2 regions of the Brachybacterium sp. SYSU DS0246 genome follow, and region 1 is predicted to be linked to the other one. Evidence: predicted binding sites of a transcription regulator. Region 1 holds the regulator's gene; the other holds the start of a gene.
The links. Region 1 encodes HspR, which represses chaperone genes until heat shock. Its sites were predicted from a motif close to AAGTTGAGTCNNNNNGACTCAACTT; they were not measured.

Region 1 (7,950 bases):
AACGATCGCGACGGGTCCTCTACTTGAGTGCGTACAGCTCAAGGCTTGCCGCCGGCCCACGGCGGCCGGCATCGCACGAACCCGTTTGCGGCGTTCCCGTCGCAGAAAGGCAGGCACTCATGTCCCGTGTCGTCGGAATCGACCTCGGTACCACCAACTCCGTCGTCTCCGTCCTCGAGGGCGGCCAGCCCACCGTGATCGCGAACGCCGAGGGCGCTCGCACCACCCCGTCGGTCGTCGCCTTCTCCAAGCAGGGCGAGGTCCTGGTCGGTGAGGTCGCCAAGCGCCAGGCCGTGACCAACGTCGACCGCACCATCTCCTCGGTCAAGCGCCACATGGGCACCGACTGGAGCACCGAGATCGACGACAAGAAGTACACCGCGCAGGAGATCTCCGCGCGCATCCTCGGCAAGCTCAAGCGCGACGCCGAGTCCTACCTGGGTGAGGACGTCACCGACGCGGTCGTCACGGTCCCCGCGTACTTCAGCGACGCCGAGCGCCAGGCCACCAAGGACGCCGGCACCATCGCCGGGCTCAACGTGCTGCGCATCGTCAACGAGCCCACCGCCGCGGCCCTGGCCTACGGCCTCGAGAAGGGCAACGACGACGAGCAGATCCTCGTCTTCGACCTCGGCGGCGGCACCTTCGACGTCTCCCTGCTCGGCGTGAGCAAGGACGAGGAGGGCTCGACCATCCAGGTCCAGGCCACCGCGGGCGACAACCGCCTCGGCGGCGACGACTGGGACCAGAAGATCGTCGACTGGCTGATCTCCCAGGTCAAGAACAAGGAGGGCGTGGACCTCTCCAAGGACCGCATCGCCCTGCAGCGCCTCAAGGAGGCCGCCGAGCAGGCGAAGAAGGAGCTGTCCTCCTCGACCTCCACCAACATCTCGCTGCAGTACCTCTCGATGACCGAGAACGGGCCGCTGCACCTCGACGAGAAGCTCACCCGGGCTCAGTTCGAGGACATGACCTCCGACCTGCTCGAGCGCACCAAGGCGCCGTTCCACCAGGTCATCAAGGACGCGGGCATCTCGGTCTCCGAGATCGACCACGTGATCCTGGTCGGCGGCTCCACCCGTATGCCGGCTGTGACCGACGTCGTGAAGTCCCTGACCGGCGGCAAGGAGCCCAACAAGGGCGTCAACCCCGATGAGGTCGTCGCCGTGGGCGCGGCCCTGCAGGCCGCGGTCATCAAGGGTGAGCGCAAGGACGTCCTGCTCATGGACGTCACCCCGCTCAGCCTCGGTATCGAGACCAAGGGCGGCGTGATGACCAAGCTCATCGAGCGCAACGCGGCCATCCCGACCAAGACGTCCGAGGTGTTCTCCACCGCGGAGGACAACCAGCCCTCCGTGGCGATCCAGGTGTTCCAGGGCGAGCGTCAGTTCACCCGGGACAACAAGATGCTGGGCACCTTCGAGCTGACCGGCATCGCCCCGGCTCCCCGCGGCATCCCGCAGATCGAGGTCACCTTCGACATCGACTCCAACGGCATCGTGCACGTGACCGCGAAGGACCGCGGCACCGGCAACGAGCAGTCCATCCAGATCACCGGCGGCTCCGCCCTGTCCGACGAGGACATCGACCGCATGGTGAAGGACGCCGAGGCCCACGCCGCCGAGGACGAGGAGCGTCGCAAGAACGCCGACGCCCGCAACACCCTCGAGCAGCTCGTCTACCAGGGCGACAAGGTCCTCAAGGACAACGAGGGCAAGGTGCCGGATGCGGATCGCACCAAGGCCGAGGATGCCATCAAGGAGGCCAAGGAGTCCCTCGCCAGCGAGGACACCTCCACCGAGGACCTCGAGTCCAAGCGCGACGCGCTGAACGAGGCCCTGCAGGCCGTGGGCACCGCGATCTACTCCCAGGCCGAGCAGGAGGGTGCCGAGGGCGCCGCCGGGGCCGAGGGTGCCGAGAACGGTTCGACCTCGTCGGACGATGACGACGTGGTCGACGCCGAGGTCGTGGACGAGGACGAGGAGAAGAAGTGATGAGCGAGGACCAGAGCACTCCCGACGACGCGCAGCGCCCCGAGGGTGAGCCCCGGTTCTCCTTCAACGACAAGCGGAAGGTGAACCCGGAGGACGGCAGCGTCCGTGACTCCGGCGCCTCGGATACCGCCTCCGCCGGGAACGAGCAGGACCCGGCCGAGGGCGCCGAGCCCGTCGACCCGATCGAGGCCGAGGCCGCGAAGCTCTACGAGCAGGCGGCCGAGGGCGATGACTCCGGCAGCGGGGTCCCGGCAGATGCCGGCCGGGTGGCCGAGCTCGAGGGCCAGGTCACCGAGCTGACCGAACAGCTCAGGCGCGAGCAGGCGGAGTACGTCAACTCGCGCCGGCGCATCGAGGGCGCCGCCGAGGCGGGCAAGGAGGCGGCCGTGGGCCGTGTCCTGACCTCGCTGATCGGCGTCCTGGACGATGTGGAGCTGGGGCGTCAGCACGGCGACATCGCCGAGGGCACCCCCTTCCACTCGATCGCCCAGAAGCTCGAGGACACCCTCGGGTCGCACGGTCTGAGGCGCTACGGCGCCGTCGGGGAGGAGTTCGATCCGAACCTCCACGAGGCGCTGATGCACGAGCAGGCCGACGACGCCGAGACCACCACGATCGCGCAGGTCATGCAGCCCGGCTACGCCCTGGGCGAGCGCGTGCTGCGACCGGCGCGGGTGAGCACCCGCGGCCCGGCCTGACCGGTCGCACCTAGGGGCGGCGCGGGGCCCTGCCGGCCATCACCCGGCCGGCAGGGCCCCGCCCTCCCCGCCCCGGCGGGCGCGTCCCGTCGGCCCCATATCTCTCACCCACCGACTCACCGCCCACCGACCCCAGGAAGCCCCTGACGCTCCCGAAAGGAGACGCACATGTCCGGACAGGACTGGCTCGACAAGGACTTCTACGCGGTCCTCGGCGTCTCGAAGGACGCGAGCGCGCAGGAGATCAAGAAGGCCTATCGGGCCAAGGCCAAGAAGTTCCACCCCGACCGTCATCCCGACGACCCCACGGCCGAGGAGAAGTTCAAGGAGGTCGGTGAGGCCTACTCGGTGCTCAACGATCCCGAGCAGCGTCAGCAGTACGACGCGATCCATGCCATGGGTTCCGGCGGCGCCCGATTCTCCGCGGGCCAGGGCGGCCCCGGCGGTGCAGGCTTCGAGGACGTCTTCTCCTCCATGTTCGGCGGCCAGGGCGGCGGCTTCTCCGGCGCCGGGGCACGCGGCGCCCGGGGCGGCGCGGCAGAGCCGGATCTCGAGGACATCCTGCGCATGTTCGGCGGGCAGGCCGGCGGTGGCTACAGCAGCGGTCCGGCCGGATTCGGCGCCACGGGTGGTTTCGGCGGCGCCGGTGGACCAGGCGGCGCCCCGCCGAAGGGCTCCGATATCTCCGCCCGCACCCGCATCGACTTCCGCGACGCCGCGCTGGGGACCGAGATCCGCCTGAACGTCGAGGGACGCACCGTGACCGCGCGCATCCCGGCCGGCGTGCACGACGGGCAGAAGATCCGGCTGCGCGGCAAGGGGCGGCCTGGTCCCGGATCGGCGCCGGCGGGCGACCTGCTGCTGACCCTCGATGTCGAGGAGCATCCCGTCTGGAGCAGTGACGGCGCGAACCTGCGCCTGACCGTCCCGATCTCCTTCGACGAGGCGGTCCTGGGCACCACGCTGTCGGTGCCGCTGCTCGACGGCGGCTCCGTGAGCGTCAAGGTGCCGCCGGGCACCCCGTCGGGCCGCACCCTGCGGGTGCGCGGCAAGGGCATCACCACGAAGAAGACCACGGGTGATCTGTTGGTCACCGTGCAGGTCGCGGTGCCCACCCACGTCGAGGGCAAGGCCAAGCGGGCCGTCGAGGATCTGCGCGAGGCGCTGGCCGACGAGGACCCGCGGGCAGGACTGGCGGAGGCCGCCGCCCGCTGACACCCTCTCCGGCGGGGCGGCCTCGCCGCTCCGCCGGCGCGGCCTCTCGCCACCGAGTCCTCGTGCGCCGGCTGCCGCCGACGGCGGGCCCCGGCCTGGCAGAGTAGGACGGAGCAGACCTCACCCGACGTAGGCATCGCGCGTAGGAACTGGCGCAGGAAGGAGCATCCCCGATGGCCGGCCCGCACCGCATCGACGAGCGCGCACCCGTGTTCGTGATCTCCGTGGCCGCGGAGCTGTCCGGGATGCACCCGCAGACGCTGCGCCAGTACGACCGGCTGGGCCTGGTCTCCCCGCAGCGCACCCGCGGGCGGGGCCGGCGCTACAGTGCGCGCGACGTCGCGAAGCTGCGCGAGATCCAGCGCCTCTCCCAGGACCAGGGCATCAACCTCGCCGGGATCAAACGGATCATGGAGCTGCAGGACGAGGTCAACGACCTCGCCGACCAGCTCGAGAGCGTCCAGGAGACTCTCGACGCGATGACCCCCGCGCAGCGGCGGGTGTTCTCGGCCGACCGCGACGGGGAGATCAGCGCGCTGCGCCGGGGCGAGAGGCCCCAGCGGCGCGGCGGAGGCGCGCTCGTACTGTGGCGTCCCTCGCGTCGGCAGTGAGACCGCGCGAGCGGCGATGGGGCTGCACGCCCGTCAGCCGGTAGATCTCCTCGAGCCGGCGGGCCACCGAGCGCAGATCGACGTCCTCGGCGGCGAGCCGCCCGGCCTCGGTGAGGTCCTCGAGCCGCCCCTCCAGCAGATCGGTGAGCTTGCGCGCGACCTCGGCCGGGAACTCGGGGCCGTCGCCGGCGACCTGGTGGGTCAGCACCCCGTCGGGCATCCGGTCCCGGTACAGCGGGATGGCCCGCACCAGGGCGGGAACTCCGCAGGCCAGTGCCTCCCACAGCACGATCCCCTCGGTCTCCTCCTTCGTCAGGAAGCAGAACACGTCCGCGCCGCAGTAGGCCTCACGCAGCTTGTCGGGGCGGAGGTAGCCGGGGAACAGGGCGTTCGACGGCGCAGTGGCCAGAGCGCGCTCGACGTCGGCCGTCAGCAGGCGCTCGTCCGTGCGGCCGTACCAGACGAAGGTGACCTCGGGCATCCGCCGGGCCACCTCGACCCAGTCGAGGATCCCCTTGCGCACCAGCTGCATGCCGACACTGATGACCACCTTCGCATCCGGGGCGATGCCGAGGGACTCGCGCAGCCGCGGCCGCGCCTCGGGATCCGGACGGAAGAACGTGGTGTCCACGCCGTTGGAGAGCACATGGATGCTGCTGGTGATGCCGTACTTCGGGTCCGAGACCAGCTCCCGGGAGTACTCGCTGGGCGTGACCACGGCATCCCCGAGGCGGTACAGGTGCGAGATCCACCGCCGGAACAGCGGCGCGAGCTGGTTGGAGCCGGGGAAGGAATCGCGGAAGTCGTTCTCCGTCGAGTGCGCCCACACCAGCACGGGCCGGCGCCACAGACGGGCCCAGCGTGCGAGGAGCGGGGTGTCCGGGAAGGGGGTGTTGAGGTGGACGACATCGAAGGGGAGCAGCGGATTGGTGACCACCTTGTGCCCGAGCGCGCGCACCACGGACTCCTGATGCCGGATCGCCGCTCCGATCCCGGATTCGCGGGCGAGCCCGGCCATGCCGTGCGGCATGAGCACGCGCAGCGGCTCGTGGGTGCGCACGTTGCGGCGCGGGTGCCGCCCGGGCAGGAGAGTGTGGACGACATGGTCCAGCCAGTGCACGGCCGGGTCCCAGGGCCGGCGGGGGCGCCTGACGGCGCGGGTCCTCATGAGCATGACTCTCCTCCGTTCACCAGGGCAGGACGCGGAGCAGGATGGCGCTGACGCCGAGCCCGTACGCGATCAGGGCCCACGGTTTGCACAGCAGGATGATCGCCGCGTACGTGCGCCACCGCATCCGGGTGGTCCCGGCGATATAGCACAGCAGATCGTCCGGCGCGATCGGCAGCGCGATCGCGAGGCCGAAGGCGCGGGTGAAGTGGGCGTTGCGCGTCCAGCCCAGGAATTTCTCGACCGTCCGCGGGCGGAAGATCCGTTCGATGAGCGCGAGGCCGACGTGCCGGGCGATCAGGAAGTTCAGGAGCGACCCGGTGCACACGGCGATGTAGTTCAGCAGGGTGCCTTCGACGGGGCCGAACAGGACCGGGCCGGCGATGACCAGGAGGCCACCGGGCACGATCGGGAACACCACCGAGGCGGCGGAGACGATCAGGAAGGCGACCGGTCCCCAGGCTCCGAGGGAGTCGATGAAGCTCTGGAGGTTCGCCAGTGACTGCAGCACGCCCGTCTGCAGGCCCCACCAGATCAAGCCGATGCTGAGCCCGAGTCCCAGCAGCGGGGAGAGGCGGGCGGCGATCCGCACGGGGTCCCGACGGGCCGGGACGGCGGGGCCGGCTCCGAGGTCTCCGAGCGATCCGAGCTCCCCGTGGTCCTCGATGCGCGGTGGCGCGACGGTCCCGGGCTCCCCGGCGAGCTCCAGCGTCGAGCGCTCGGCGCGCGAGATCCCGCCGGGGACGGCCACGGCGGTGGGTGCGGACTGGATCGCGGTGCTCATGCCACGGCCGCCATCCGGGTGATGACGCGCGGGGAGTGACGCAGCAGCGTCTGCTGGTACACCTCGAGCACGGAGCGGCCGAACCGGCGGGCCCCGAAGGTGGCCGCGGCGTGCTCGACCGCGGCCGCAGCCATCTCGCGGCGCGTGCGCGGGTCATCCAGCAGCGCCGAGAGATGCTGGGTGAACTCCGCCGCGGTCTCGTACTGGTGGCCGGTGCGGCCGTCGAGGACCACGCTGGCCAGCGACGGGTCCCGGTGGCACAGGAGTGGCAGGCCGCTGGCGAGGGCTTCGATGAAGGTCAGGCCCTGGGTCTCGCTCAGGGAGGCGCTGACGAACACGTCGCCGACGCGGTACCAGCGCTGGACCTCGGCGGGCTCGACCACGCCCGTGAACACGACGCGATCGGCGATGCCCAGCTGCCGCGCGCGCTCCTCGAGCTCCTCGCGATAGGGGCCCTCGCCCACCAGCACCAGGACCACGTCGCTGCGACCGGCGGCCGCGACCATGTCCAGAACCTCGTCGAGGTTCTTCTCCTTGGCCAGGCGGCACACCGAGACCAGCACCTTCTGGTCCGCGCCGATGCCCAGCCGCGAGCGCAGGGCGGCGGTGTCGGCCCGCTCGGCCTCGGAGGCGGCCGGTCGGAAACGCTCCAGATCCAGCCCCGTGGGGACGACGTGGACCGGCCGGCGCACCCCGTACCCGCTCAGCAGCGCGGCGACCTTGGCGGTGGGGACGACGACGGCGTCGGTGCCCGAGAGCACGCGCCGCGAGAAGGTCGCGACCACCTTGCGGCCGACGGTGCGGCTGGGGGAGTAGTAGTGCGTGTAGTCCTCGTAGATGGTGTGGTACGTGTGGATCAGCGGCACCGAGAGGGTGCGGGCGATCCGGCGGGCCCACACATGGGTGGAGAACTCGCAGTGGGAATGGATCACATCCGGCCGCCAGCGCAGGATGTCCCGCAGGACTCGACGGCTGGCCGGCATGCCGATCCGCGCCCGGTCGTAGAACATGGCCGCGGAGACCGAGCCGATGCGGTAGACGCCGGGTTCGCTGCGGGTGCGGATCCCCTGGGAGAGGGTGAGGACGCGGACGTCGCAGCCCAGCGCGATCAGTTCCCGGCGCAGAGTGGCGACGGAGGCGACGACGCCGTTGACGACCGGCTCCCACCAGTCGGTGGTCAGCAGCACCCGCAGCGGTCGCTGCTCGCCGCCGGTGCGTTCACCGCCGGCACGCTCCCCGCCGCGGCGCTCGCCCCCGGTCCGCTCGGCGGCGGTCCGGGCGGTGGCCGCCCGGTCGGCGGGGCGCATCTGGATCACGTTCACCCCTCGACCTTCGCACTCGGAGGCGTCTCCGTCGTCCGTCGAGCGGATGAACGGGGTCAGACTCCGGTCTGATATCTGCCTCGTCCACTCACCGTGGGATGTCCTCGACCTCATGGTTCGAGCCTACGGGCGGCGATCTTCGACCACGACGGGGCACG
Region 2 (7,950 bases), on a different contig from region 1:
GTCGTCCGTCGCAGAACGACACACCCTCGCGCAGCTGAACGGTCCACACGGTCGCGTCCTCGTTCGACGTGCAGGCGGTGGCCAGCATCGGCTGCAGGGTGTACTCGTCGTCGAAGTACATCAGCGTGTTGTAGAGATTCACCGCACGGGCGATGTCGCCGATGTTGGTGGCGATGGCGCCGTCCAGGGTGTCCGCGGCGCCGCCGCCGACGGTCCCGATGCGCACCGATCCGCCCTGTGCCGGCGGTCCCTCCAGGTCGACCTTCGCCGCCGGGGCGGCAGAACCGCCGCACGCGGCGAGCATCGCCGTCAGGCTCACTCCCAGGCCGCCCACGGCTGCTCGGCGCGTGATGGCTCCACCCCCGGGAACGAAGCTCGATGCCGCCGTACCGGCAGGCGCTCTACCCGTGCGTTTCGGTGGAGTCATGGACGCCGTTTCCCTCTTCTCGATCTGTCTCTCGTGTGCTGGGCCGGACCCGACCCTAGCCGTGCATTGCGCTAATCGCAATTCGGGCTGAGCGTCATCCAGTCGTTATCGCAAGCCGATGACGCACGCCTCGCCGGCGACATCGGCGATGACGGGGCACCGAGCGACCCGCTCCCCGAGGCGCCCCGACCCTCCCGGAACGCCCTCGCGCACGACCGTCGAACCCCTCCCCGGTCACCGGCCGTCCCGGGCCTCGACCGTGATCGACGACCCGTCGGCCCGGACGTAGACTCATGCCATGAGCACCGGGAAGCGCACAGGCATGACCCTCAAGCCCGCCGGCGAGGTCTCGACGGCCCCGGTCGTCGCCACCGGACTGATCGGCGGCTGGCTCACCGCCCGGGAGACGGGGATCCGCCCCCTCGGTGGCGCCGTCCTCGCCGCGGCCGGGCTGTATGCGGGCCGGACGTGGCTGGCCCGTCGCGGCCCTGCGACCACTGCCGTGCTCGGAGCGACCTACGTGCTCGGCTTCGGACTCTCGCACCCGCTCGCGAAAAAGGTCGGTGCCTGGCCCGCCGTGCTCACCGTGACCGGCGTCGCCGCCGGCGCCGCGGCCCTGCTGTCCGACGCGGCCTACGGGGAGTGGACCCCGGCGAACCCGGACGCCTGAACGGTTCGGCCCGGCGCACCAGCACCGCGCGAACCTCGGACCGTCCAACGCGGCACGTCCCTCAAAACGGCGCGCCCGCACGGCACCGAACGGCCGCGAATCAGCACGTCCTCACCAGTGGCGATGCAGGCCCACCTGAACGGAATGCGCTTAACGACTGTCGGATGCGGCAATAGTTGACTAGGCTAATACTCCGGTCCCGACCGCCGGGACCCCCGCTCCCCCTCTGAGGACTCCTTTCCCCATGTTCGGCACCATGAGCCGCCTCTGGCAGACGGTCCGTCCGATTCGCTTCCGCCTCTATCTCGGCCTGCTCAGCGCCCTCGCCGCCTCGATCGTCGCGCTGATGATCCCCCAGGTCCTCGAGCACATCGTCAACCGCCTGGAGAACGACGCCGTCGCCGCCACCATCCTGACCGGCGGTGCCATCGTGCTCGGTCTCGGTGTGCTCGAAGCCGGCCTCCTCTGGCTGCGTCGCACCTTCGCCGTCGCCCCCTCGACCACTGTCGAGAAGCAGATCCGCGTGGACTTCTACCGCAAGGTCCAGAACCTGCCGGTCTCCTTCCACGACGGGTGGGGCTCCGGTCAGCTGCTCTCGCGCATGCTCACCGACATCAACATCATCCGCCGGTGGATCGCCTTCGGCATGATCATGGCCGTGGCCAGCTCCGTCACGGTGATCGTGGGGATGGCGCTGCTGTGGCGCTCCTCGGCGATCCTCGCGCTGATCTTCTTCCTCGCCGCCGTGCCGGTCTCGATCATCGCCTATCGCTTCCACCGGAACTTCTCGATCCTCTCGCGGCTGTCCCAGGATCAGAACGGCGACCTGGCCACCACCATCGAGCAGTCCGTCCAGGGCATCCGTGTGCTCAAGGCGTTCGGGCGCGGGCCCTCGGCCCTCGAAGGCTTCACCGAGCAGGCGGAGGAACTGCGCCAGACCGAGGTGCGCAAGGCGACGGCCATCGCGCGCTTCGACATGTTCATGTTCATGCTCCCCGAGCTCGCGCTCGGTGTCTCTCTCCTGGTGGGGCTGTACCTGACCGCGAACGGCTCGATCTCCACCGGTCAGCTGGCCTCCTACTTCGCGACCGCGACCCTGGTGGTGGGCCCGGTGCGCATGCTCGGCATGCTCTTCGGGCAGGCCGTCAGCGCCACCACCGCCCTGGATCGCCACTACGAGGTGATGGATCAGTTCAACAGCATCACCTCACCGGAGAACCCCACGCCCATCGACCACGCGGCGGCCCGCGGCGCCGTGGAGCTGCGCGGTGTCCACTTCCGCTACGAGGACGCCCCCGGCCATGTCCCCGACGTGCTGGACGGCGTGGACCTGCAGATCGACCCGGGCGAGACCATGGCGCTGGTCGGGGTGACCGGCACCGGCAAGTCCACGCTGCTGCAGCTCGTCCCGCGGCTGTACGACGTCACCGCCGGCACCATCTCGATCGACGGGGTCGAGACCCGGGACATAGATCTCGTGGACCTGCGCACCCTGACCGCCTTCGCCTTCGAGGACGCCACCCTGTTCTCCGGGTCGGTGCGGGAGAACGTCCTGCTGGGTGCAGATCGGTCGCTGAGCGAGGAGGAGTCCGAGAAGCTGCTCGAGCTCGCCCTGTCCACGGCCGACGCCGACTTCGCCTTCGACCTGCCCGACGCGGTCGACACCCGTATCGGGGAGGAGGGCATGAGCCTCTCCGGCGGCCAGCGCCAGCGTCTGGCTCTCGCCCGTGCGATCGCGGCCCGCCCGGCCGTGCTGCTGCTGGACGATCCGCTCTCGGCACTGGATACCAAGACCGAGGAGAACGTCACCGGCCGCCTGCGCGAGGTGCTCGAGGGCACGACCACGCTGATCGTCGCCCACCGCACCTCCACCGTGGCCCTCGCCGACCGCGTCGCCCTGCTCGATCGTGGCCGGGTGGTCGCCGTGGGCACCCACACCGAACTGATGGCGAGCTCTCCCCGCTACCGCTGGGTGATCGCCAACCAGGAGGAGGAGGTGCGCCGCGACCAGGACATCGAGACCCTCACCGGGGAGCTCGACCTGCGAGGCCTCCAGGGCTCCGCCGACGTGGAGCACGGGCCAGACGGTGACGGCGAGGCGCCACCTGACCTCCGCGCGGGGCAGGACGAGGGCCAGGTCCGCACCGGCGCCGATGCCGATGCCGACACCGATGCCGTGACCGTCACGGCGGGGATCCCTGCCGCCGGCCGTTCCGACCAGGACCACAGCGACCGGGAGGAGGGGCGATGAGCACCGCGACCCTGCAGGACCAGAACGACGACGAACAGCGAGTCCTCTCCCCCGAGGAGAACAAGCTCTCGCGGCAGAGGTCCTTCAAGCTGCTCGGCGAGCTGATCGCCCCCGTGAAGGGCCAGTTCGCTCTGATGGCTCTGATGGTCATCATCGCCCAGCTCGCCGTGGTGGCCGGGCCCGCGATCATCGCCTGGGGCATCGACAACGCGCTGCCGCAGCTGATGGAGGGCAACAGCATCCCGGCCTTCCAGGCCGCGGCGATGCACCTCGGCGCCGCGATCGTCGGCGGCGTGCTCACCTACGGCTACGTGCGGCAATCCGTCGTGGTCGGCCAGAAGATGCTGCTCTCGCTGCGCCGCCGCGTCTTCCGCTTCACCCAGCGCCAGGACCTCGAGTTCCACGAGTCCTACACCTCGGGCCGGATCGTCTCCCGGCAGACCTCCGACATGGAGGCACTGCGCGAGCTGCTGGACTCGGGCGTGAACGTGATGGTGGGCGCCTCGCTGTCCATGGTGTTCACGATCGTGCTGATCGTGGTCATGGACTGGCAGACGGGGATCGTCATGCTGCTCATGCTGGTCCCCTGCGTGATGCTCACCAAGTGGTTCCAGCGGCGCTCGCGGATCGAGTACCGGGCGATCCGTTCCCACTCCGCCCGTCTGATCGTCCACTTCGTGGAGGCCATGGCCGGCATCCGCGCGGTCAAGGCCTTCCGGAAGGAGGAGCGCAATCAGCAGGAGTTCGACGACCTCGCCCAGGACTACCGCGACGCCTCGCTGCGCTCGGTCAACGTCTTCGGCATCTACCAGCCGACGCTGCGCTTCCTGGCCAACGTGACCATCGCGGCCGTGCTGGTCGTGGGCGGGTTCCGCGTCATGAACGGCGATCTGCAGGTGGGCGTGCTGGTGGCGCTCGTGCTCTACTCGCGCCGCTTCTTCCAGCCGGTCGACGAGATCGCGAACTTCTACAACGCCTTCCAGTCCGCGGTGGCCGCGCTCGAGAAGATCGCGAACCTGCTGGCCGTCCAGCCCACCGTCAAGGAGCCCCAGGACCCCACCCCGATGCCGACCTCGAGCGGCCAGATCGACTTCGAGGACGTCTCCTTCCGCTACAGCGCGGACGGTCCGCTGGTACTGAAGCCGATGGACCTGCACATCTCCGCCGGGCAGACGGTCGCGCTGGTGGGCCAGACCGGTGCCGGCAAGTCCACCGTCGCCAAGCTCATCTCGCGCTTCTACGACGCGACCGAGGGCAGCGTGAAGCTCGACGGCGTGGACCTGCGGGACATCTCGATGAAGGACCTCACGCGCAACATCGTCATGGTCACCCAGGAGGCCTACCTGTTCTCCGGGACCGTCGCGGACAACATCGCGCTCGGCAAGCCGGGCGCGAGCCGCGAGGAGATCGAGAGGGCCGCGAAGGCGATCGGCGCCGACTCCTTCATCGAGTCCCTGCCCTACGGGTACGACACCGACGTGAACAAGCGCGGCGGGCGCGTCTCGGCCGGTCAGCGGCAGCTGATCTCCTTCGCCCGCGCCTTCCTCGCCGACCCGCGGGTGCTGATCCTCGACGAGGCCACCAGCTCGCTGGACATCCCCTCCGAGCGCATGGTCCAGGAAGGCCTGACGCGCCTGCTGGGCCAGCGCACCTCGCTGATCATCGCCCACCGCCTGACCACGGTGATGATCGCGGACCGGGTGCTCGTGGTCCACGGCGGCGAGGTGGTCGAGGACGGCTCCCCGCAGGAGCTGGTGCGTGCCGGCGGCCGGTTCGCGGCGCTGTACCAGGCGTGGCAGGAGTCGATGTAGCGGGGATCAGCGGCGTCCGTGGACCGCGACCCGGGAGCCGGTGGACCGCGAGCCGGGAGCCACTGGCGCGGCAGCGCGAGCCCGGGGAGCAGGGGCCGGACGAGTATCCGGCTCAGGCTCCCAGCATCGCTCGCAGCTCGCCGGTGAACCCCTCCACCTCGACCGGCACCTCCGGGCGCCGGAACATCTCCGGCGTGACCAGGAAGCGCTGCTCGAGAACGATCGGATCCCCGTCGGTGGACACGTGCGTCCCGTTGTCGACGTACCCGCAGGCCCGGGAGACGCCGAAGGACGCGTCGTTGCCCATGCCCGCCGAGGACTCGGCCCGCTGCGCTCCGAGGTGATCGAAGGCGAGGACGAGCATCGCCTGGCGCATGAGCTTCCCGTAGCCGTTGCCGTGGGCGTCCAGGGTCAGCCAGGAGCCCGTCCCGACCGTGCGTCGGTCGGCGAAGCGCTGGGCGGAGACGTCCTGGCATCCGATCAGGCGCCCGTCGGCCCAGATCCCGAAGTTCAGGGCCCACGACTCGGGCGAGACGTTCGAGCGCATCCGCCACTGGAACTTCACCGCCTCGCGCACGCGCACATCCGGTTCGGCGCGGTACCAGGGGAACGCGTAGGGCACCTCGGGATCCTCGAAGATCGGCCGACGGATCAGCTCCGCGTACTCCGGCAGATCGGCATCGGCGAGCGGACGCAGAGTGAGGTCGCCCGCGCGGATGCTCAGGCCGAGGGGCGGGTACAGCACGTCGAGGCCGGGGCGCGTCTCCATCGCCCCACCTTAGGCACACCGGCCGCATCCCGCAGCCGGTCCGGATGCCCGTTCCACGACCACGCTCGCGAGGCCGCCGTGGCAGACGCGCGAGCCGGGCTGAGAGGGCGTCGGGCCCGGCGGAGAGGCGTCGGGCCCGGCGGGGAGGGCGTCGGGGTCAGCGGGGACCGCGCCGGGATCAGGCATGAGGAGGCCGGGGCCGGTCGTCGCGCCAGCTGACTGGCTGCGGCGACCGACCCCGGCCTGGGCTGCTGGTCGGGTCCTCGGGCGGGGCGCTGCGCTGACCCTGCCGGCGACCCGGCAGGGTCAGCCTGCTGAACGCACCCGGGTCCCGGCCGGTCCGGTCACACCCCGACGGGTTCCGCCTTCTGGTCCGACGTCGACCCCTCGAGGGTCTGGGCCTGGTTCGAGTCCTGGCCCGAGCCGCTCTCGCTCGAGGTGATCTCCTGCGAACGGTCGCTGTGGCCCACCGCGATCTTGCGCGGCTTGGCCTCCTCGGCCATCGGGATCGTCAGGCGCAGCACGCCGTCGGCGTAGTCGGCCTGGATGCGATCCAGAGCGACCCGGCTGCCCAGTGTCATCTGTCGGGCGAAGGTGCCGCTGGGACGCTCGCGGGTCAGCCACGTGCGCTCGCTCTGCGGGGTCGAGCCCGAGCGCTCGGCGCGGACGGTCAGGGTGCGGTCATCGACGTCCACGTCGATGCTGGAGGGGTCCACGCCCGGCAGGTCGATCTCCGCCGTGAAGCTGTCACCGTCACGGTAGAGATCCATCGGCATGCCGACGGAGGCGGGGGTACGGGTGAGATCGGTGAAGAGTCGATCGACTTCCTGGAACGGAGAGAACGTGCGAGCCATGATGAACCTCCTGGAGTGTCTCGGTCGTACATCGAAGAACCTGCGGAGCGCGCCGTCCCTGGCGCTCTCACCCCGCACAACACCTGGGCCCCACGCCGTATTCCAAAGTTGAGCCCCTAAGACTCATGTGATCTGTATCACGTCTCATGGGTGTCCGCGTGACCGCTCGCGCAGCGGGCCGTCCCGGTGCCGGCGATAGGCTCCGACGATGACCATCGACGTACTCCTGACCGGCTTCGCGCCCTTCGGCGGCGAGCTCGAGAACCCTTCATGGGAGGCGGTGCGGCGGGCGGCGCCCATGCTGCGTGACCGCGGGGTCGCGGTCCAGGACGTCGAACTGCCCGTCGAGTTCGGTCGCGCCGGGGACCTGCTCGAGACGGCTGTGCGCGAACACCGTCCAGGGCTCGTGATCGCGACAGGCGTGGCCGCCGGGCGCACCGCGATCACGCCGGAGCGGGTGGCGATCAACATCCGCGATGCCCGCATCCCCGACAACGCCGGAGCCGCACCGATCGACGAGCCGGTGATCACCGGCGGCCCGGTCGCATACTTCACCGATCTTCCGATCAAGGCGATGGTCGCAGCACTGTCCGCCGAGGCCATCCCGGCCTCGGTGTCGCAGACGGCGGGCACGTACGTGTGCAACGACGTCTTCTATCGGTTGCAGCACCTGGTGGCCACCGGGACCGGGGCCGCCGGCGCGATCCGCGGCGGGTTCGTCCACGTGCCGTCGACCGACGCGGTCGACGTCGGAGTGGCCGCTGCCGGCCTGGTGCGTCTCACGGAGGTCGCACTGGGCGCCCCGTCGGATGTACGAGTCAGCGGCGGCGCGCTGCACTGACCGTCCGCGACCGGCGTGGCCCGGTGGCGCCGCCCGGTCACTGCGAAGGCCTTCCTGCCTGAGCCCCCACATCGGCTCTTCCTGACGGGCAGAGCACGTGGAAAACTCCCGATGGCACTCCGTGCTGCCGCGGCCGACGGCTCGTGCACGGACCGCTGAGCCCGGCTGTCCACATCACTGTCCACAACGGTGGATGAATGACAGACGTGTAGTTCACCAGGTACGAGCCACATCGAGCCCATGTACAGCGTGTCCCCAGGCGAATGGCGGACGAGCGTTGTCCACACCAGCCGCCGGCTCGTGGCCGCCTGCAGGACCGAGAACCGA

Region 2: AC5020_RS12440 (Hsp20/alpha crystallin family protein) is a predicted target of HspR. The motif match lies at 6,888-6,912, and genes of this name have one in related genera.

Annotation. Positions count from the first base shown of each region.
Region 1 is NZ_JBZXYT010000017.1:20,040-27,989, forward strand. It holds gene dnaK (molecular chaperone DnaK) at 120-1,994, shown strand; gene AC5020_RS10095 (nucleotide exchange factor GrpE) at 1,994-2,692, shown strand; gene AC5020_RS10100 (DnaJ C-terminal domain-containing protein) at 2,861-3,907, shown strand; gene AC5020_RS10105 (heat shock protein transcriptional repressor HspR) at 4,081-4,518, shown strand; gene AC5020_RS10110 (glycosyltransferase) at 4,436-5,686, opposite strand; gene AC5020_RS10115 (TVP38/TMEM64 family protein) at 5,706-6,470, opposite strand; gene AC5020_RS10120 (glycosyltransferase) at 6,467-7,792, opposite strand.
Region 2 is NZ_JBZXYT010000024.1:27,255-35,204, reverse strand. It holds gene AC5020_RS12465 (ABC transporter substrate-binding protein) at 1-304, opposite strand, end outside; gene AC5020_RS12460 (hypothetical protein) at 726-1,097, shown strand; gene AC5020_RS12455 (ABC transporter ATP-binding protein) at 1,342-3,348, shown strand; gene AC5020_RS12450 (ABC transporter ATP-binding protein) at 3,345-5,159, shown strand; gene AC5020_RS12445 (GNAT family N-acetyltransferase) at 5,272-5,928, opposite strand; gene AC5020_RS12440 (Hsp20/alpha crystallin family protein) at 6,273-6,782, opposite strand; gene pcp (pyroglutamyl-peptidase I) at 6,991-7,623, shown strand.